3 regions of the Pantoea sp. S18 genome follow, and region 2 is predicted to be linked to each of the others. Evidence: predicted binding sites of a transcription regulator. Region 2 holds the regulator's gene; each other region holds the start of a gene.
The links. Region 2 encodes PurR, which represses purine synthesis genes. Its sites were predicted from a motif close to CANGCAAACGTTTGCNTG; they were not measured.

Region 1 (7,228 bases), 1.2 Mb from region 2:
TCCGCAAGCGGGCATGGCGGCCCTGACCGGTACGCTGGCAGGCGCGCAGCAAGGCATTATCAGCTTTACCCAGGGCAACGAACAGGAAGCCGACCGCATTGGTATTCAGGTGCTGCAGCGCGCTGGTTTCGATCCGCAAGCGATGCCGACTTTCCTGCAGAAGCTGGCGGATCAGAGCCGCTTCTCCTCCAAGCCACCGGAAATTTTGCTGACGCACCCGTTACCCGACAGCCGACTGGCCGATGCGCGTAACCGCGCCAACCAGATGCGTCCGGTGGTGGTGCAGTCGTCGCAGGATTTCTACATGGCGAAAGTGCGGTCGCTCGGTATGTACGCCACGGGCCGCAATCAGCTAACCGATGACCTGCTGAACGAATACGCCAAAGGCAACGTGCGCGAGCAGCAGGCGGCGCAGTACGGCAAAGCGGTGCAGTTCCTGCAGGCTAAAAGCTTTGATAGCGCCAAACGCGTGATCGCCCCGCTGCTGGCGAAGCAGCCGGATAATGTCTGGTTCCTCGATATCATGACCGACATCGACATCGGCCTGAATCAGCCGCAGCAGGCGATTGCCATGCTGACCAGCGCCAAAGGCAGCAGCACCAATCCGGTACTGCAACTGAACCTGGCTAACGCCTATGTCGAAGCAAAACAGCCAGCCAACGCCAGCCGCATCCTCAATCGTTACACCTTTGCACATCCAGACGATGTTAACGCCTTTGATCTGTTGGCGCAGGCGTCGGCGGCGCAGGGTTTGCGGGATGAAGAACTCTCGGCGCGCGCTGAAGGTTTGGCGCTGAATGGCCAGCTTGATCAGGCGATCTCCACCTTAAGCAGCGCCAGCGCGCAGGTGCCGCTCGGCAGCCTGAAACAGGCGCGCTATGACGCCCGCATCGATCAGTTCCGTGAATTGCAGAAGCGTTTTAAGGTGTATCAGAAAGGATAGATTTTGTAGGGTCGCCATTTATGGTGACCGCCGGTTTCAACAGTTCAAAGGAATGCCCAAACTATGGTCAGCATTTACCACAACCCGCGCTGCAGCAAGAGCCGCGAAACGCTGGCGCTGTTGCAGGAGAAAGGCATCGAGCCCGAAGTGGTGCTCTATCTTGAGACGCCGCCCGATGTGCCAACGCTACAGCGCCTGCTGCAACAGCTCGGCATGCACAGCGCGCGCGAACTGATGCGCCGCAAAGAGGATCTTTATAAAGAGCTGGCTTTAGACAATAGCGCGTTAAGCGAGGATCAGCTACTGCAGGCGATGGTGGATCATCCAAAACTGATCGAACGCCCAATCGTGATTAATGGTGAACAGGCGCGCATTGGTCGTCCGCCAGAAGCGGTGCTGGAGATTCTCTAAAGCTCCAGCGCTTCTTTAACAAAGGGAATGGTAAGTTTGCGTTGGGCGCTGATGGAGGCGCGATCGAGACGATCCAGCGTATCAAACAGCGTACGCATCTCACGGTCGAGGCGTTTCAGCAGGAAGCGCCCGACATCTTCCGGCAACTCAAAACCACGCAGTCCAGCGCGCAGCTGCATCGCCTGTAATTTGTCGTCATCCGAGAGCGGCTGCAAACGGTAAATCTGTCCCCAATCGAGGCGTGACGCCAAATCCGGTAAGCCGAGATTCAACTGACGCGGCGGTCGATCGCCGGTAATCAGCAAACGCGTTTTACCGATTTCCAGAATGCGGTTGTAGAGATCAAAGATCGCCATTTCCCACTCCGGATCGCCTGCAATACACTCGATATTATCGATACACACCAGCGCCAGATTCTCCATACCTTCCAGTACTTCCGGTACAAACCACGTGCGCTTATCCAGCGGCACATAGCCCACCGCTTCCCCGCGCGCCGAGAGTTCCGCACAGGCTGCGTGCAGCAGATGACTGCGGCCACCGCCTTCGCGCGACCAGAAATAGAGATAGCTACCGTGTTGCTGAGAGAGTGCGCCTTGCAGCGCCGCCAGCAGAGACGTGTTTTCCCCCGGCCAGAAACTGGCGAAGGTTTCATCATCGGGTAAATAGAGTGGCAATGAGAGCTGTGCCGGCGTGTTCAGAAGTACCTCAACGGATGAGCGGGCAGAAAACCGCGCAAGTTTATCACGATCTTTGCCGGAGATGAACCGGGCTTCCCTGCCCGGCTTGCAGCCTTAACTTTCGCGCTTCTCTTCAGCGTCCAGCACCACTTCTTCCGGACGTAATACGCTGATTAAACGGAAGATCAAAGCCAGGCCGACACCAACGATGGTCGCCAGCGCCATGCCTTTCAGCTCGGCCGCGCCGATATGCACTTTGGCACCGCTCACGCCGATGATCAGGATTACCGAGGTCAGGATCAGGTTCTGCGCTTTGTTGTAATCCACTTTAGATTCGATCAACACACGAATACCGGACGCGCCGATCACGCCGTAAAGCAGCAGCGAAACGCCGCCCATCACCGGCACGGGAACCGCCTGAATCGCCGCCGCCAGTTTGCCGACGCACGAGAGCAGAATGGCAAAGATCGCCGCGCCGCCAATTACCCAGGTGCTGTAGACGCGGGTAATCGCCATCACGCCGATGTTCTCGCCGTAAGTGGTGTTCGGCGTGGAACCGAAGAAGCCGGAGATCATGGTGGATAGCCCGTTGGCGAACATCGAGCGGTGCAGGCCCGGATCGCGGATCAGATCTTTCTTCACGATGTTGGCGGTGACCACTAAGTGACCTACGTGCTCGGCAATCACCACCAGCGCGGCCGGTAGAATGGTCAACATCGCCACCCACTCAAAACGCGGCGTGTAGAAGGTTGGCAGCGCAAACCACGGCGCATTTTCCACCGCAGTCCAGTCCACAATCCCCATCATGTAAGAGAGCGCATAGCCGACCAACACGCCGACTAAAATCGGGATGATGGCGAGGAAACCACGGAATAGCACCGAACCAAACACGGTCACCGCCAGCGTCACCATCGAGATGATCACGGTTTTGCTGTCTGGCGATGTGCCGTCAGCGGGCAGCAAGCCGGCCATATTCGCCGCCACGCCCGCCAGTTCCAGACCGATAACCGCAACAATCGCGCCCATCGCCGCCGGTGGGAACATTACATCAAGCCAGCCGGTTCCGGCTTTCTTGACGATCAGCGCCACAATGCAGAACAGCAAACCGCAGAGAATAAAGCCGCCCAGCGCCACTTCGTAACCCAGCGGCAACAGCAGCAGCACCGGTGAAATAAAGGCAAAGCTCGAACCGAGATAAGCCGGGATTTTGCCTTTACAGATAAACAGATAGAGCAGTGTTCCAACGCCGTTAAACAGCAACACCGTAGCCGGGTTGATGTGGAACAGAATCGGCACCAGCACGGTTGCGCCAAACATGGCGAACAGATGCTGCAAGCTGAGTGGAATGGTTTGTAAGAGCGGTGGGCGTTCGCTAACGCCGATTGCACGACGAGTCATTATTATCCCCTATCCTCTTCGTTCTTCGAGCCATGGCTGCGTTGGCTGCTCTCGTTCACCCGAATCACTTACCTAAGTAAGCTCATCGGGATGAACTCGTTTGCCGCCTTGCCCTGGCTCGAATAACTCGAGGATGACAATGTTGTGTTTTTGCCAAAAAAAAGCCGACTCTCTGGCCGGCTGGTTTCTTTTATTTGGTTCCGAAAATCTTGTCCCCGGCATCGCCGAGTCCAGGAATGATGTAGCCCTTCTCGTTCAATCCCTGATCGATAGATGCGGTGTAAAGCTCCACATCCGGATGCGCTTTCTCCAGCGCGGCAATACCTTCAGGTGCGGCCACCAGCACCAGCACTTTAATGCTGGTACAACCGGCTTTCTTCAGCAGATCGATAGTAGCGATCATTGAACCACCGGTTGCCAGCATCGGGTCGACCACCAGCGCCAGGCGCTCTTCAATGTTCGACACCAGCTTCTGGAAATACGGCACCGGCTCCAGCGTCTCTTCATCACGATACACGCCAACCACGCTGATGCGCGCGCTTGGCACGTGCTCGAGCACCCCTTCCATCATGCCGAGGCCAGCACGCAGAATCGGAACTACAGTGATTTTTTTACCTTTGATCTGATCGATTTCAACCGGACCATTCCAGCCTTCAATCGTGACGCGCTCGGTTTCCAGATCGGCGGTGGCTTCATAGGTCAGCAAGCTGCCCACTTCCGAGGCCAGCTCGCGGAAACGCTTGGTGCTGATATCATGCTCACGCATCAGGCCCAGTTTATGTTTGACCAGCGGGTGTTTGACTTCCACGATCTTCATGATTGTTCTCCCGGAATTGAGTTGAGCTAAAAAAAATCGCCGGATTATACCGCCTTTTCGCCGCTGCGCCACATGTCATCGGTCAATAGCCTGCGTCATCTAAGGATTGGCGAAAATCTGAGGCGATGCAAAGGCAGCATGAGATGGGACTCGCAAACGTTTGCCTGCGCTGTTAGAATTGCCGCGCTTAATTTTTGCCACCAACCGCAACTCGCGTGGGGATTCCGCAGTGACCGACAAAACCTCTCTCAGCTACAAAGACGCCGGTGTTGATATCGATGCTGGTAACGATCTGGTTGACCGTATTAAAGGCGTAGTGAAAAAAACCCGCCGCCCGGAAGTCATGGGTGGATTGGGCGGATTCGGCGCGCTCTGTGCGCTGCCGCAGAAGTACCGCGAGCCTGTGCTGGTCTCCGGAACCGATGGCGTCGGCACCAAGCTGCGTCTGGCGATGGATCTCAAACGCCATGACAGCATCGGCATCGATCTGGTCGCAATGTGTGTTAACGACCTGATTGTGCAGGGTGCTGAGCCGCTGTTCTTCCTCGATTATTACGCGACCGGCAAGCTGGATGTGGATACCGCTTCATCGGTAATCACCGGCATCGCCGAAGGTTGCTTGCAGTCGGGTTGTGCGCTGGTCGGCGGTGAGACCGCTGAAATGCCAGGCATGTACCACGGCGAAGATTACGACGTGGCGGGTTTCTGCGTCGGCGTGGTGGAAAAATCAGAAATCATTGACGGTTCGAAAGTGCAGGACGGCGACGTGCTGATTGCGCTGGGTTCCAGCGGCCCACACTCGAACGGTTATTCTCTGGTGCGCAAGATTCTTGAAGTCAGCCAGACCGATCCGGCCACCAAACAGCTGGATGGCAAATCACTGGCCGATCACCTGCTGGCGCCAACCCGCATCTATGTGAAAAACATCCTTAGCCTGATCGAACAGGTTGATGTGCATGCGATTTCGCATCTGACCGGCGGCGGCTTCTGGGAAAACATCCCGCGCGTTCTGCCAGACAACACCCAGGCGGTGCTGGAAGAGAGCAGCTGGCAGTGGCCGTCTGTGTTCAGCTGGTTGCAGCAGGCGGGCAACGTTAGCCGTCACGAAATGTACCGCACCTTTAACTGCGGCGTGGGCATGGTGATTGCGCTGAGCCCGGCAGAAGCCGATAAAGCGGTACAGCTGATGACCGACGCGGGCGAAAAAGCGTGGAAAATCGGTGTGATTAAAGCGTCTGATTCTGAAGAGCGTGTGGTTATCAATCCATGAAAAAACTGGTTGTACTGATCTCCGGCAACGGAAGCAATCTTCAGTCCATCCTCGACGCCTGCGCAAGCGGGCGTATCAACGGCAGCGTCGCTGCCGTTTTCAGTAATAAAGCCAGCGCCTATGGTTTAACGCGCGCGCAGGAAGCCAATGTCCCGCCGCATGCGTTAGCTGCCAGTGATTTTGCCGACCGCGAAGCCTTTGATCGCCAGTTAATGCAGGAGATTGATGCTTACGCGCCGGATCTGGTGGTGCTGGCCGGTTATATGCGCATCCTGAGCAGCGCTTTTGTCGCGCACTATCACGATCGTCTGGTGAATATTCATCCGTCGTTATTGCCGAAATATCCGGGCTTGCACACGCATCGTCAGGCGCTGGAAAACGGCGACGAAGAGCATGGCACTTCAGTGCATTTTGTCACTGATGAGCTTGATGGCGGACCGATTATTTTGCAGGCGCGCGTGCCGGTGTTTGCTGGCGACAGCGAAGACGAAATCAGCGCGCGCGTGCAGCATCAGGAACATGCGATCTATCCGCTGGTGATCAGCTGGTTTGTTGATGGGCGTTTACAGATGCGTGAGGGTAAAGCGTGGCTGGATGGTCAGCCGTTGCCACCTGAAGGTCATGCCAACGAATAAACGTAAGGTCGCCATTCATGGCGACCTTCATCACGTCCGCACCATCAACCAAACCGTCCCGTAATGTAATCTTCGGTACGCCGCGCTTTTGGCGAAGTGAAGATGCGATCGGTTTCGTCAAACTCAACTAATTGTCCGTTATGCATAAACGCGGTGTAATCCGACACGCGCGCCGCCTGCTGCATATTGTGCGTCACTAACACCAGCGTGAAATGCTGCTTCAACGTAGTCATCAACTCCTCGATCACCAGCGTTGAGATCGGATCAAGTGCCGAGGTGGGCTCATCCAGCAACAATACTTCCGGCTCAATGGCAATGGCACGCGCAATCACCAAACGTTGCTGCTGGCCGTTAGAGAGCGTTAAGGCGTTCTGCCCCAGCTGATCTTTCACTTCGGCCCACAAGGCCGCCGCACGCAGCGCACGCTCACAGGCTTCATTCAACACGCGACGGTCGCGCACGCCCTGCAAGCGCAGGCCGTAAACTACGTTTTCGTAAATCGATTTAGGAAACGGATTTGGCCGCTGGAACACCATGCCAATGCGGCGACGCAGCGCGGCAAGATCCTGATTCGCCTGCATCACTGCGTAATCATCCAGCAGAATCTCGCCCTCGATGCGGCAGCGATCGATCACATCATTCATGCGATTAAAGCAGCGTAGCAGCGTCGATTTGCCGCAGCCGGAAGGACCAATCAACGCCGTTATGCGGTTTTTCGGGATCTGCAGATCAATGTTATTCAGCGCCTGGCGTTCGCCATACCACAGCGACAGCTGATTAACGCGAAGGGCAATGTCGTAATCGGGCGTCATCAGAAACCTTTTTTAGTGCGTCATAAGCCGGTAACGCTCACGCAGCCGATGGCGCAATGCCATCGCCAGCAGATTGAGCGACAGGATGATCACCACCAGCAGCAAAGCGGTGGCGTAAACCAGCGGTCGATCAGCATCGATGTTGGGGCTCTGGAACGCCAAATCGTAGATCTGAAAACCGAGGTGCATGAATTTACGATCGAGGTGCAAATAAGGGAACACCGCATCAACCGGCAGCTCTGGCACCATTTTCACCACGCCCACC
Region 2 (7,228 bases):
TGATTCTCTTTTGGGCAGGTTGAACGCCGGGGAGTGTAAAAGGATGCAACGCGCTTTGTGAAACGCTAATATTTGCATAGTGCTGTTAAATTTTTTGAAGGCAAAATTATGTGGTCAGAATATGCGCTTGAAGTGGTGGATGCGGTGGCGCGCACTGGCAGTTTTAGTGCGGCAGCGCAGGAGCTGCATCGTGTGCCTTCTGCCGTCAGCTATACCGTGCGCCAGCTGGAAAGCTGGCTGGCGGTGCCGCTGTTTGAGCGTCAGCACCGCGAAGTGGTGATGACACCGGCGGGCGAGCATTTTGTACGTGAAGGACGATCTGTTATCAAAAAAATGCTGGCAACCCGTCGACAGTGTCAGCAACTGGCAAATGGCTGGCGCGGGGAGCTAAGCATCGCGGTTGATTGCATCGTTAAACCGCAGCGCACGCGGCAGTTAGTGAAGGATTTCTATCGCCACTTTCCCGATATGGAGCTGATTATCAGCTACGAAGTGTTTAACGGCGTGTGGGATGCATTGGCAGATGGCCGGGTTGATGTGGCGATTGGCGCAACCCAGGCGATTCCGGTGGGCGGACGTTTTGCCTTTCAGGATATGGGCGCGTTGAACTGGCGTTGTGTTGTAAGTCCGGATCATCCGTTGGTTAACAGCACGGAGCTGGATGATGAAACATTGCGAGTATGGCCATCGCTGGTGCTGGAGGATACCTCGCGTGCGTTGCCGCGCCGTATGACATGGACGCTGGATAATCAGCGACGTCTGGTGGTGCCAGAGTGGGAAACCGGGATGGATTGTTTGCTGGCAGGATTATGCGTCGGCATGGCGCCAGGCCATCTGGCGCGTCCTCTGCTGGACAGCCATAAACTGGTGGAACTGGCACTGCCGCAGGCCTTTCCGGACAGTCCGTGCTGCGTCAGCTGGTCAGAACAGCGCGCGTCACCGGCGCTGGAGTGGTTACTGGCTTATCTCGGGGATGCCGAAACGCTGAACCACGAATGGCTCAGCGAATTGTCGGCTTAGCGGCGATAGTCGCGGAACGGACCGTACGCCACCGAACGGCGCTCAATCAGCGTTGGCTGAACCTCAATGGTTTGCGGATCTTCACGCTTGCTGGTGATGCGATCCAGTAGCATTTCCAGCGCTTTTTCACCCAGTTCGGCTTTTGGCTGATGCACGGTGGTCAGCGCTGGCGTGAAATAGCGCGCGTTGCGCACATTATCGTAGCCGATGACTGAGATATCCTGCGGTACGCGCAAACCCATCTCATCAGCAGCGCAAATCGCGCCCATCGCCATAATATCGCCACCGCAGAACACCGCTGTTGGGCGCTGTTTCTGATTTAAAATCTGCTGCATCGCCTGATAGCCCGATTCAGGCTCAAAGTCGCCCTGAACTACCCATTCCGGACGCACCGTAATGCCCGCTTCGTTCATTGCCTGCAGGAAGCCAGCGTGACGGCCGCCGCCGGTGTTGCGCTCCATCTGGCCGGGAATGGCACCGATATCTCGATGACCGCGTTCAATCAGATAACGCCCGGCGAGATAGCCGCCCTGAAACGCATTGTCTTGCACGGTATCGGTGAAATCACCGCGCGATGCACCCCAATCCATCACCACCATGGGAATGTTGCGGTTCTCTTCCAGCATCTGCAGCAAATCGTCTGGATACTCAGAACACATCACCAGCAAGCCATCGACGCGCTTTTGCGCCATCATCGACAGGTAAGCACGCTGCTTTTGCAGATCGTTGTGCGCATTGCCGAGAATCAGCGTGTACCCGCGTTCGAAACAACGGTTCTCCACCGCTTCGATAATTTCAGCGAAATAGGGCGCTTCGCTGGAGGTCGCCAGCAAACCTAAGGTTTTGGTGTGATTAACTTTGAGACTACGCGCCACGGCACTGGGCGAGTAGTGTAATTCTTTGATCGCTTCCCATACGGCGTTACGCGTCTCTTCCGCAACGAAACGCGTTTTGTTGATGACATGCGAAACCGTGGTGGTTGAGACACCCGCGCGTTTTGCGACATCTTTAATTGTTGCCATGAAAATGGTACTCCTGGGCTTATCGCAACTTACTGATAAGTATATTGTTAAACGTTTGCGTCTGCTAATGCTTTTATAGCCCAAAAAAGCGGGCAAAACGGTGTGTTTTAGCAGGCGAAATCACTTCATCACGCTGTAAATACAGCACGCGCAAAATCTGTTGCGCAACGAAAGGCGGCGATTCTAACAAGCTGGCGCGGATAACACGAGATTTTTGCCCATTGCTGTGCGAAAATCGCCTTAACCCTAATAATTGTGTGACTAAGGAGTTGTGATGAATACCGACCTGAAGCTGGCGCTAATGACCACCGTTGGCGCACTGTTGATGATTATCGCCTTCAGCTTTACCGCGATCATGCATTAACAAAAAAGCCGGAGCTGAGAACAGCATCCGGCTTTTTATGATTGTTGCGCAACAGTTAGCGAATAGTTTTTGGCGTCATCATGCGACGCGCGCCCACATAGTGTTTCTGCCAGTAATCCTCACCCAGTGCGCTAATCTGAATATCTTTGCCGGTACGCGGCGACTGAATGAATTTCCCGTTGCCGAGATACACGCCAACATGATCGGCGGTGCCGCGATTATTAATGCGGAAGAACACCAGATCACCTTTCTCCAGCATTTCACGCTTAATCGGTGCCGCATCGCGCAGGTGATACATCTCATTGGCGGTGCGCGGGAATTTGAATTTCACCAAATCTTTATAGGCGTACCACACTAAGCCGCTGCAATCGAAACCGGTGTGTGGCGAAGTGCCGCCCCACTGATAAGGTTTGCCGAGTTGGCCCATCAATTTGGTCATCGCTGTTTCACGCGCTTTTTGATAACGCTGGCGGTGCGCCTTACTCATTTTGATGCCGGTCAGCGCTAACGCTTCATCATCGACGGCGATCTCTGGTGTTTTCTTCGCTAAACGTTGATGACCGTATTTCTTAGCAGAGAGTTTCAGCGGGGATTTTTTGCTGGTGGTCTTGTGCAGCGCGGTTTCTGTTTTGGTCTGTTTTTTGAGTTTGAATTTTTGAACAGCAGTCAGGCGCGATTTTTTGGTGGTGGTTTTCACCGGGCGTCGTTTGCGGCGCTCGTCTTCACGTGCGCTCTTTTTCTCTGCTTTAAGCGAACTGGCATTAACGGGCGCATGCGGAGATGCAGCAGCCACATTAAAAAACAGTTGGGCGAAAGCCAGTATGAAAAGCGTAATTAGTAGACGCATAATCCGGTTACAGGTTAAGCAGGCTGAATGAAAGCAGACTGCGTTAAAGTGAGAGAAATCTGATCAAGCGATCAGCGCCGAGGCAATTCTAATCCACTTTTTTTCCAAAAGGTAAGGCCTTTTTCCATTAATATGTTACCAGATTGATTCTGTAGCAAAAATGAGCGATTTCAGCTGGTTAACGCAGCGAAACTATTGCTAATTATTAATTTATTAATGCCAATTAATGATATGAAAATGTTATTTGTCATGCGTTAACTTAACAAACATGGCGATTAGCCAGTGCAAACGCAAAATCCCGTTTTCAGTCCGGGAGCGAAATCGCTACAATAAACAAACACGAAGTAGAAGATTAAGGAAGGCAATAATGAGTACTGTTGAAAAAATTCAGCGTCAGATCGCAGAAAACCCGATTCTGCTGTACATGAAAGGTTCTCCAAAGCTGCCAAGCTGCGGTTTCTCGGCGCAAGCCGTGCAGGCGCTTTCTGCGTGTGGCGAGCGTTTCGCATACGTGGACATTCTGCAGAACCCGGACATTCGTGCTGAAATGCCAAAATACGCTAACTGGCCAACCTTCCCGCAGCTGTGGGTAGATGGTGAACTGGTCGGCGGCTGCGACATCATCGTTGAGATGTTCCAGCGCGGTGAACTTCAGCCACTGCTGAAAGAGACCGCTGAGAAGTATAAAGAAGCGGAATAATGCAGAAGGCCGACAAATGTCGGCCTTTTCTTTGCTTACTCGGCAGACGCGTCGTCTGCGGATTCTTCACTGAAAGCCAGCGGCCAGCCGCCCAGACGTTTCCAGCGGTTCACCAACTCACAAAACAGCGTCGCGGTTTGCTCGGTGTCATACAGCGCCGAATGCGCTTGCGTACTATCAAACTCCATTCCCGCCGCTTTACAGGCTTTCGCCAACACGGTTTGCCCCAGCACCAAACCACTTAACGCTGCGGTATCAAACGTAGCAAAAGGGTGGAACGGATTGCGCTTCAGGCTGGCGCGCTCTGCGGCCGCCATCACGAAGTTGAGATCGAAAGTGGCATTGTGCGCCACGATAATCGCGCGATTGCAGCCGCTATCTTTGGTGCCTTTGCGCACCATTTTAAAAATCGCATGCAGCGCTTCATATTCGCTTACCGCACCGCGCAGCGGATTGGTGGGATCGATGCCGGTAAACGCCAGCGCCGCAGGATTCAGAATGGCGCCTTCAAACGGTTCCACATGGAAATGCAGCGTTTCATCGCGGTGCAACCAGCCGTCTTCATCCATTTTCAGCGTTGTGGCTGCAATTTCCAGCAGTGCATCGGTTTGTGCATTGAAACCTGCGGTTTCAACGTCGATCACAACAGGATAAAAACCGCGGAAGCGTTGGTGGAGAGCGTTTAAAGCGTTCGATTCAGACATCAGGATCTCATGGCAATAAATAGGGCAGCGCGCATTATGGCAAAAATCGCAGGAGGGTGCAGCAGGAGAGGGAAGTCAGCCTGCAATTAGCAGGCTGACCAGCAACCTTAGTTGCCTAAGCCGTGACCGGCATGTTTGTTTTCAATCAGTTCGATCTTGTAGCCGTCTGGATCTTCAACAAACGCAATAATGGTAGAACCGCCTTTTACCGGGCCCGCTTCACGCGTCACGTTGCCGCCCGCGCTGCGAATGCGTTCGCAGGTGTCAGCCACGTTGTCCACGCCCAGCGCGATATGGCCGTAAGCGTTGCCGAGATCGTATTTATCCACGCCCCAGTTGTAAGTCAGCTCAATTACCGCGCCTTCGCTCTCTTCGGTGTAGCCAACGAATGCCAGCGTGTATTTGTACTCGGTGTTTTCGCTCTGACGCAGCACGCGCATGCCGAGCACGCGGGTGTAGAAATCGATAGAACGTTGCAAATCGCCAACGCGTAACATGGTGTGAAGTAAACGCATAACATCCTCTTTTTTAAAACGTCATCAGTGAATGACAAGACAACTAAGTATACACACTGATGAAACAACGCTGCCGCCTATCCGACGCGGCAGCCATTTTCTTACAGGGTTGGATAATCGGTATAGCCTTCCGCGCCGCCGCCGTAGAAGCTCTCAGGACGCTGCGGATTGAGTGGCGCATCTTGCTGCAAACGAGCAACCAGATCCGGGTTAGCGATAAAGTCGCGACCAAACGCCACCGCGTCAATCAGGCCGCGCGCAATCAGATCATCCGCTTTCTCAACGGTGTAGGCACCGGCACCGATAATCACGCCTGGGAACAGCGCACGCACTTTCTCACGGAATGCATCGCTGTATGGCTGTCCGCCTGCCCAGTCTGGCTCAGAAAGGTGCAGATAGGCGATGCCGCGTTTGCCCAGCTCGGCGATGTACCACAACGCTGCTTTCTCTTCTTCCGGGCCATTTTCCAGATTCTGGAAGGCACCGATTGGCGAAACGCGGATACCGATACGATCGGCAGACCAGTTAGCAATCGCCGCATCCACCACTTCCAGCGCGAAACGACCACGTTTCTCAATCGAACCGCCGTACTCATCGCTACGCTGATTTGAGCCGGGTGCGAGGAACTGATGCATCAGGTAACCGTGCGCGGAGTGCAGCTCCAGCAGGTCGAAGTCGGCTTCGCGCGCATTGGCGGCGGCCTGACCAAAATCTTTGACGATTTGCTGAATTTCAGCCACTGACAGCTCGCGCGGCACTGAGGTGTCTTCACGGTAGACCGAACCATCCGTAGCGCGCAGGGAAGTGCGCGTACCTGCCGCCAGCGCGGTAGGTGCGACCGGTGCTTTGCCTTCTGGCTGCACGCTGTTATGAGAAATGCGGCCGGTGTGCCACAGCTGCACGGCGCTGTGACCGTTAGCGGCATGAATGCCTTCGTTAATCATTTTCCACGCGGCAATTTGCTGCTGTGTGTGCAGACCCGGCGCACCGGCATAGCCTTTCGCCTGGAAAGAGATCTGGGTGGCTTCGGTGATGATCAAACCGGCACTGGCGCGCTGCTGATAATATTCTGCCATCAGTGGCGTCGGAATATCGCCCGGCTCAATGCTGCGCAGGCGCGTCAATGGGGCCATAAAAATGCGGTTCGGTACGGTAATCGCGCCCACTTTGAGTGGGGAGAACAGCTGCTTACTCGCCATATTGATTGCTCCAGGAAGACCGGTCGTCTAGTAACGACAATTTTTAAAAATCAGTGACTTATAAGCCACTGTTCGATGGTTTCGAGCGCCAGGCTAATCGGACCCGGCTCTCGGGAAATCTTGCTCTGCAAGCTGGCTCCCAGCCACAACAAATAGCAGCGCTGCGCCAGCTGCTGCGGCGTTTGCCCAAACGGCAGCGGCTGCTCAGCGGCTACCTCAGTCAAACAGCGCGTGTAGGCAGCGATGATGGCATTGGCACCTTGTTGCAGGGCATCGCGCATGGGCTCGGAGAGATCGCACACTTCGGCTGACAATTTCACGCCAAGGCAGCCAACAATATGACCTTGCTCGATAAACAGCCTTTCACCGTAGCGGAAATGCGCTAACAGGCGTTCGCTCGGCGGTAAACCGGGCAGATTTAGCTGCTGATCAATCTGTTGCTGGAAGTGGGCGAAGTAGCGCTCAATCAGCGCCACGCCAAAGGCCTCTTTCGAACCGAAATAGTGGTAGAACGAGCCTTTAGTGACTTCCGCCAGCGCCAGCATCTCGATCAAACCCATGCCGGTAAAGCCGCGCTGTAAACAAACCTGCTCGCCAATAGCGAGCAGATGTTCACGGGTATCGTTGCGTTGCAGAGTCTTGTTCATGGGTCGCAGGTTATTAGACCAGTCAGTCTAGCGCAACCCTCAGGCGGCGGTTTGGCACGATCTGTTCATATCCAACTGCGGTTGATACTGCTGCGTCTGGATGTTGAACATGCCTAAAAGCGTATGGAAAAGATTATCTTGCGACACCTTTGCATCGGCAGCTTGCTGGCGCAAACAGGCTTCATTGATGTGATTCGCCGCCGCGTATCC
Region 3 (7,228 bases), 1.4 Mb from region 2:
CACCCCGATTGCTGGCTTAAACCGGCCAGCGCATCGAACTCGCCGAGAATGGCGATCACCGGTTTGCCGCTGCCAATGCTGGCGATAAACGCGGTGTCGATGTTGCCGACGCCGCGCTCAACGCGAAAACCTTCCCTCTCCAGCGCATCGGCCAGCAGCGCGGAAGATTGGGTTTCTTCAAAGCGAGTTTCCGGTACGTCCCAGATGGCATCGCTGAGGGCGGTAAAACGCGGCTGGTTTTGGTTGATGTAGTGATCGATAAATTCGCTGTGGCTCATCGCTGGCCTCCAAACTGTGCGTGATTGAGTGCCAGCGTCGCCAGCGTCTGCACCGCAGTCGCCATGATCGCTTCGTCGAAATCGAACTTCGCGTTGTGATGGCCCGCCGCCAGATCGCAACCGAAAATTACGTAGGAGGATTGGCCGCCGCGCTGCTGCACGCGCTCCAGCATGTAAGTGGCATCTTCCGAGCCCGCCGCCTGCTGTTTGGTATCGATCACCGAGTTGAATATGCCCAGCGCCTCGGCCTGCTGGTGGATGAATTCCACCCACGGCGGGCTCGGCGTGCAGCTGCGCGCGCCGCCCATCAGTTTGACGTCATATTCCACGCCGTACATCGCCGCCGCACCGGCAATCACGCGCAGCGCCTGCTGATAGATATCGTCGTTAACCTGATTGCTGACGCCGCGCGTTTCCACCTTCATCAACGCACAGTCGGGTACCACGTTGCGGCCGGTTCCGGCCTGCAACACGCCAACGTTAACGCGCGCCACGCCGCCGCTGTGCTGCGGCAGATTGTGCAGCGCCAGCGTGGCCTGCGCCGCTGCCAGCAAGGCGTTGCGACCCTCTTCCGGTTTGCCGCCGGCGTGCGCGCCGACGCCGGTGAAATTGACGTCGAGTTTGGTGGTGGCGAGGAAGCTGTCGCTGCCACAGACGATTTCTCCGGCCGGTACGCCGGTGCCGAGATGAATGGCAGTGAACAGATCAACATCATCCACCACGCCCGCCGCCACCATTGCTTTCGCCCCGCGCACGCCTTCTTCGGCAGGCTGGAAAATGAGTTTGATGGTGCCGCTCAGCTGCGCTTTCATCTCCATTAATACGCCCGCCAGCGCCAGGCCGATGGTGGTGTGGCCGTCGTGACCGCAGGCGTGCATCATGCCGGGATTGCAGGAGGCAAAGCCTTCGCGCGTTGGCAGATGATCGGCGGCGCGGCTTTCGTTCTGATCGAGCGCATCCATATCCACGCGGAAACCCATCACCGGACCCGGACGACCGGTGTCCAGCGTGGCGACCACGCCACAAAATCCGCCGGAGAAGTGCTTAAGCCACTGCGGCAGCGCGCCTTGCTCCAGCGCGCGCGCTTCCTGCTGTGCCAGCACCTCATCAGAGGGCAATCCCATGCGCGAGTCGGCATCGATCACCTCGCGGCCCAGCTTGAGTTGATAACCAAGACGATGCAGCTCTTCAGCCACCAACGTGGCGGTGCGGAACTCCAGCCAGCCCGATTCGGCAAAGTGGTGCAGATCGCGTCGCCAGGCTTGCATCTGCGGGATGCGTGCGTTGACGAGGTCAGAAAGGGTTTTCATCGGCATTTCCTTTGTGTTGGTTTTTTATGCATTCATCCGAATCTACACATTGGTTTTGCCGCGCATAAGATGCGAATATCTTGCTACTGATAAACAACGGTTATCATCAAACTATGACTGCCAATCTTAAACTTCATCAGCTGCGCGCGTTTGTTGACGTGGCGCGTCAGGGCAGCATCCGCGCCGCCAGCCGCTTGTCCGGACTTTCACAGCCTGCGCTGACCAAAGCGATTCAGGAACTGGAGCTGGCGCTGGGCGCGCGTCTGTTCGAGCGGCGACAGCAGGGCGTTACGCTGACCGATATCGGTGATAACTTTTTTAAGCACGCCAGCCTGGTTCTGGAAGAGCTGCGGGTGGCGCAGGAAGATATTCAGCAGCGGCTGGGATTAGCCGGCGGGCGCGTCAACATCGGCGTGGGCGGCAGTATTGCGCGCACCGTCATGCCGCAGGTGATCAATCAGTTTCATCGCGAGTATCCGCTGGTTAAGGTGCGAATTGTTGAAGGCCAGCTGGTTTCGATGGTGCATGAACTGCGTCAGGGCGAATTGGATTTCACCATCAACACCTATGATAAAAATCATCTCGATCAGGAATTGGTGTTTGAACGGCTGATGGAGCGTGATTATCAGGTGGTGATGCGCAAAGGGCATCCGATGGCGCACGCGCGCACGCTGGCCGAGCTGCAGCATTGCGACTGGACCATGCCGACGCCGCAAGGGAGCTATTATCGGCTGCTGCACGATCTGTTTGGCGAACGTGGCATGGCGCCGAAAATCGTCGTCACCTGCGAGACCTTTATGGCCTGCACCAGCCTGGTGGCGCAGAGCGATTTCGTCAGCATTATTTCGCGCGATGTGATTGAAGACCCGACGCACGGCGGCCAGCTGATTTCCCTCGAACTCGACGAACCCTTACCGAAAGCCACTTTCTATCTTATCCAGCGCAAAGACACCGCGCTGACGCCGATGAGCGCCTATATGGCGCAGCTGTTTCGGCGCTACTGTCAGCAAAGGTAAGAGTGCGGCCTGGCTCGCAACTGTATAAATAATGCGCACTACACTTGCAGTGGACGTTCCCTTTATGGAGTACAGACCATGCAAGTTACCCCGTATGTGTTTTACAGCGGTCGCTGCGAAGAGGCGATTGCCTTCTACCTCGACGCCACCGATGGCGAGCTGCTGTTCAAGATGACTTATGGCGATATGCCGGATGAAACGCCGGTTGAGGATGAAGGTTGTATCTCGGGCGTGAGCTTTTCGCCGGAGCAGATTATGCATGCCCATCTGCGCATCGGGCAGGGCGAGATTATGATGAGCGACGGCGCACCGCAGGCGGCGTATGGCGGTTTTGCCGTGAGTTTATCCACGCCGGATGAGGCGCAAGGCAAGCGTTGGTTTGAGGCGTTGTCAGCGGGCGGTGAAGTGACGAAAAGCTGGGCTCCGACGTTCTGGGCCAATGGCTTTGGCATGTTGACCGATAAGTTCGGCGTGCCGTGGATGGTGAATGCGTATAAGCCGCAGATTTAGGTGAGTGCGGTGTTCAACCAGGTGTGCATTAATGAGTTGGCTTTCATCATCGTCATTAAAACGGTGCGCATAATGCGCACCCTACACCGTAGGGTCGCCATTCATGGCGACCTTCTTACCGGCTGCACCATCCCATGGCGACCGTTTCACGCGATTAGAAGTTGTAACCCACCACCAAATAATAACCCCAACCGGTCGATTTCACTTCAAACGGACCGTTACCGAAGTTCAGCTCCTGGCCGTCAGCCCACTGGCCGCCGTTGTGGAAGTAACGCGCCACAGTTGAAACATGCCAGTGATCGTAGTTCAGCGACAGAATGTGGCTCGATGCAATCGAGTTGCTGGTACGTGAACGATCGGACTCATCACGCAGATCTGAACCCCAGTCGAAGTTGGTGAAGCCGATATAGCTCAGCTTGCCGCCCCACAGGTCGGTAATCGGCACAAAGTATTTCACCTTGAAGCGATAACCATCCCAGCTGTTTTCGTTCGCCGCACCGTAGTTTTCCCACTGGTATTTCGCGTAAACGTTCAGCGACAGGCCGATATCGCTGTGCGTATCGATGTCGGTGCCGAGACCCATGTACCAGGTGTTCTGACGGCTATCGCTGTTGCGACCCATGTCATAGATGTAGTTGTTGGCGAAGTACCACTCTTTAAACGGACCAAAAGAGAGATCGGTGCCGGTCAGCTTATCGATCGAGAAACGTGGCTCAATTTCCATGAACATCGGCGAACCGTGGTCGAACACGCCGTTTGCGTTGCTGTTGCCCACGCCGAAGAAGTTGGTCAAATCGAGGTAGCCATAGAAATCGAACCAATCCTTTTTAGCAAAGGCTTCGTATTCCAGATACACGTCGTTGTTGAACTGTGGTCCAAAACGGGTGTGGTAGCTGCCCACCACGTTCACGCTCTGATGCCACCAGTCAGAAACGTACTGCGGATCGCTGTCTGCCGCTTGTGCCGCACCAGTCCAGCTGCTGGCCAATAAGGCCCCTGCTATCAACGCTTTATATTTCATTATTGTTAACCACATGCTTTTGATCGCCGGGCCGTCGCCGCGATCGGGTGAAATTGATCCCAGGGGATGGGCAGTGAGTTGTCGTATCCGGTCTGTGTCGCCAGATTTTCAAGCTTGCGTAATGTGCCTGTAACAGAGGCATAGAAAATAGATTTTGGTCACGTTTGTCAAAAAGTGTTGCAGTTTGATTCACTGAAAATGTGATCATTATCACATAAAGGCCGTGAGGCGAATGGAACCCCGCAACCGTTTACGTTGTCGCGTTCGTCGGGAAAAAGGTGTTGAGGGGATGGTGCGATAGGTTGCAAGGTCGCCATGAATGGCGACCTTGCGGGGTTATGGGAGTGTAACGCGCACCTGCAGGCCGGCAATCTGGCCCTGCTGATCGTGGCGGTTCGACAGCGCAACCTGCATCTGATGCTTTTGCGCCACGCTGCGCACAATCGATAAGCCTAAGCCGCTGCCTTGCGCCTGCACATCTGGTGAACGGGTGAAGCGATCAAAGGCGCGTTCGATAAAGGATTCCGCCATGCCGGGCCCGTTATCGACGATATCCACCACGGTGTGATTGCCGACGCGATGCAGCAGCACATCGACCAAACTACCTTCCGGCGTGTGCAGCATCGCATTGCCGATCAGGTTATCGAACAGGCTACGCAGATCGGAGCGGCTGGCGTGCAGGCGATAATGCGTGGTGCCGTTAAAGCCGATATCAATGCCGCGCTTATCTGCCACCACCATCAGCTGCTCAATGCTCTCTTTCAACAGGTCGTCCAGCTCGATGCTTTCTACCGTGGCGACCACCGATTGATCTTCCTGACGTGAGATATTCAGCAGCTGCGTCACCAGATGGCGCGTGCGCGTTACGCCCGCTTCCAGCTGATCGAACTGGCGGCTGGCTTCACCGGGTTGAATATGTTGCCGCAGATTCTCCAGCTGCAAAGTCACGGCGGTGACTGGCGTGCGCAGCTCATGCGCCGCATCTTCGAGGAACTGGCGCTGCGATGACCATGCCGCGCGCAGTCTATCCAGCAAAGCGTTGTAAGCTGCCACCAGCGGCAGCACTTCATCCGGCAAGCCATCAGGTGAAACGCTATGCGGATGCAGGGTTTCCTGGGCTGCGATATGGCGCGACGCCACGCGCAAATCGCGCGTTATCGCCCGCACCACCAGCCATATCACAATCAGTGAGAGCGGCATCATCAGCACCAACGGAATGATGGCGGAGAGCGCCCGCTTAACCATGATACTTTTCATGTAGCCGATATTATGCAGCACCTGAATATTGCCGATTTCACTGCCCAGCTCGCCGGGCCGCGTGTAAACACGCCATTCACAGTCGTCGCCACAGTCACCGACTTTCAAATCGGTCCAGCCTTTTTTCAGCTGCAACGGCGCATGCAGGCCCGGCCACGAGCTGGCGCGCAGATGGTTGCTCTCGTCCCACAGCTGAACGATATAGGTGCTTTTGAGTTTCTCTTCATGCATCACCATCGGCATCAGTGCGGGCATGCGTTGGCTGCTGGCCCAGGCATCGGCGATCTTGGCGAGCTGATCGTCCTTCATGGTGCCCATCATGTCGCCGTAGCAGTGATAGAAATACCAGGTGACGCCGCCAATCATCGCAAGATGCAGAATCACCAGCGTGGCGAGCAGTTTGTTACGCAGCGAGCGCATAAAGGTGAAAGGTTTCATATTGCCGGTACCCGCCAGCCAAGTCCGCGTACGTTGCGGATCACTTCGTTATCCAGTTTGCGACGCATACCGTGAATCAGTACATCCACCGCGTTGCTGCTGACCTCTTCGCCCCAGCCGTAAATGCGGTTTTCTAACTGTTCGCGTGAGAGGATCGCGCCGGGTCGCTCCAGCAAGGCGTAGAGCAGGGCATATTCGCGTGCGGTGAGCTGTTCGCGCTGACCTTTGTACAGCACTTCGCGCGTCATAATGTCGATCTGCACATCGCCGCTGCCGAGCAGAGAATCTGCCGCACCGTGACGACGGCGGGTAATGGCGCGCATACGTGCTAGCACCTCTTGCAGATCAAAGGGTTTCAGCAAATAGTCATCCGCGCCGCTGTCCAATCCCTGAATGCGCTGCTGCACAGTATCGCGGGCGGTGAGCACCAGCACCGGCGTCATGTCGCCGCGCGTGCGCGCTCGACGCAGCACCTGCAGGCCATCTTCACGCGGCAAACCAAGATCCAGCAACACGCAGGTATAGCCGCCTTCGGCCCAGGCATTGCTGGCGTAGACGCCGTCGCGTACCCAATCCACCGACCAACCTGCCGCTTCCAGCGCTTGCTGCAGATTCGCGCCAATCATTTCGTCATCTTCTACCAGCAGCACACGCATGATGCCCTCCAACTTAACTGAACGCAGTGTAGCGACAGATAATTAGGCCAGAATTATACCCGTTTTCCCGTTTGCTAATTCTGCGCTAATTTTCTGCTAATTAAGGGATAAATTTAACGCGCTATTGTGGCTGCACTGGACATATTGCCAACGCAGGAGAATCCCATGAATCAGCGCGAATTTATCCGTAGTTTGCTGGACTGGATAGAGAATAACTTAGGGCACGATCTTCATCTGGATGAAGTAGCACGCCGCTCGGGATACTCCCGCTGGCATCTGCAACGTCTGTTCCGTCAGCACACCGGTTTTTCGCTGGCCGAGTACATTCGCCAGCGCCGCTTAACCGAATCTGCATTGACGCTGATTAACAGCGATGAGGCGATTTTGCAGGTGGCGATGAGTTACGGCTTCGATACGCAGCAGGCTTATACTCGCACCTTCAAAAACTACTTCATGGTCACGCCAGGCCAGCTGCGCCGCCAGCGTCGCGTCGAGCCAGATCGCTTATTGTTCCCATTGGCGGTCGCGTAGGGTCGCCATTTATGGCGACCGTTTCACCAACCGCACAAACCCAATGGCGACCGGGCTCGGGGATGTGTTGTAATCTGCTGTTCTCACTCTCTTAACTGCCAGAGAACATGGATAACAGCGACAATCTCTCCGCCATGATGCTGTTTGCACGCGTAGTGGAACGACAAAGCTTTAGCGAAGCCGCACGCACTTTAGGCGTTTCCAAATCCCA

Region 1: a site for PurR is predicted at 4,396-4,413, ahead of purM (phosphoribosylformylglycinamidine cyclo-ligase). Genes of this name have one in related genera too.
Region 3: a site for PurR is predicted at 4,375-4,392, ahead of VIJ98_RS01870 (nucleoside-specific channel-forming protein Tsx). Genes of this name have one in related genera too.

Annotation. Positions count from the first base shown of each region.
Region 1 is NZ_CP142688.1:3,108,175-3,115,402, forward strand. Features, by position in the region: gene VIJ98_RS14370 (M48 family metallopeptidase) at 1-943, shown strand, start outside; gene arsC (arsenate reductase (glutaredoxin)) at 1,007-1,354, shown strand; gene hda (DnaA inactivator Hda) at 1,351-2,052, opposite strand; gene uraA (uracil permease) at 2,146-3,429, opposite strand; gene upp (uracil phosphoribosyltransferase) at 3,620-4,246, opposite strand; gene purM (phosphoribosylformylglycinamidine cyclo-ligase) at 4,476-5,516, shown strand; gene purN (phosphoribosylglycinamide formyltransferase) at 5,513-6,151, shown strand; gene pstB (phosphate ABC transporter ATP-binding protein PstB) at 6,196-6,963, opposite strand; gene pstA (phosphate ABC transporter permease PstA) at 6,976-7,228, opposite strand, start outside.
Region 2 is NZ_CP142688.1:1,869,634-1,876,861, forward strand. Features, by position in the region: gene punR (DNA-binding transcriptional activator PunR) at 109-1,020, shown strand; gene purR (HTH-type transcriptional repressor PurR) at 1,017-2,042, opposite strand; gene VIJ98_RS08685 (YnhF family membrane protein) at 2,317-2,406, shown strand; gene VIJ98_RS08690 (C40 family peptidase) at 2,462-3,253, opposite strand; gene VIJ98_RS08695 (Grx4 family monothiol glutaredoxin) at 3,618-3,953, shown strand; gene rnt (ribonuclease T) at 3,989-4,657, opposite strand; gene gloA (lactoylglutathione lyase) at 4,765-5,172, opposite strand; gene VIJ98_RS08710 (alkene reductase) at 5,274-6,371, opposite strand; gene VIJ98_RS08715 (TetR/AcrR family transcriptional regulator) at 6,422-7,018, opposite strand; gene eptA (phosphoethanolamine transferase EptA) at 7,058-7,228, opposite strand, start outside.
Region 3 is NZ_CP142688.1:426,643-433,870, forward strand. Features, by position in the region: gene VIJ98_RS01850 (M20 family metallopeptidase) at 1-278, opposite strand, end outside; gene VIJ98_RS01855 (amidohydrolase) at 275-1,588, opposite strand; gene VIJ98_RS01860 (LysR family transcriptional regulator) at 1,702-2,604, shown strand; gene yjdN (VOC family metalloprotein YjdN) at 2,683-3,114, shown strand; gene VIJ98_RS01870 (nucleoside-specific channel-forming protein Tsx) at 3,269-4,135, opposite strand; gene VIJ98_RS01875 (HAMP domain-containing sensor histidine kinase) at 4,472-5,830, opposite strand; gene VIJ98_RS01880 (response regulator transcription factor) at 5,827-6,486, opposite strand; gene VIJ98_RS01885 (helix-turn-helix domain-containing protein) at 6,652-7,017, shown strand; gene VIJ98_RS01890 (LysR family transcriptional regulator) at 7,125-7,228, shown strand, end outside.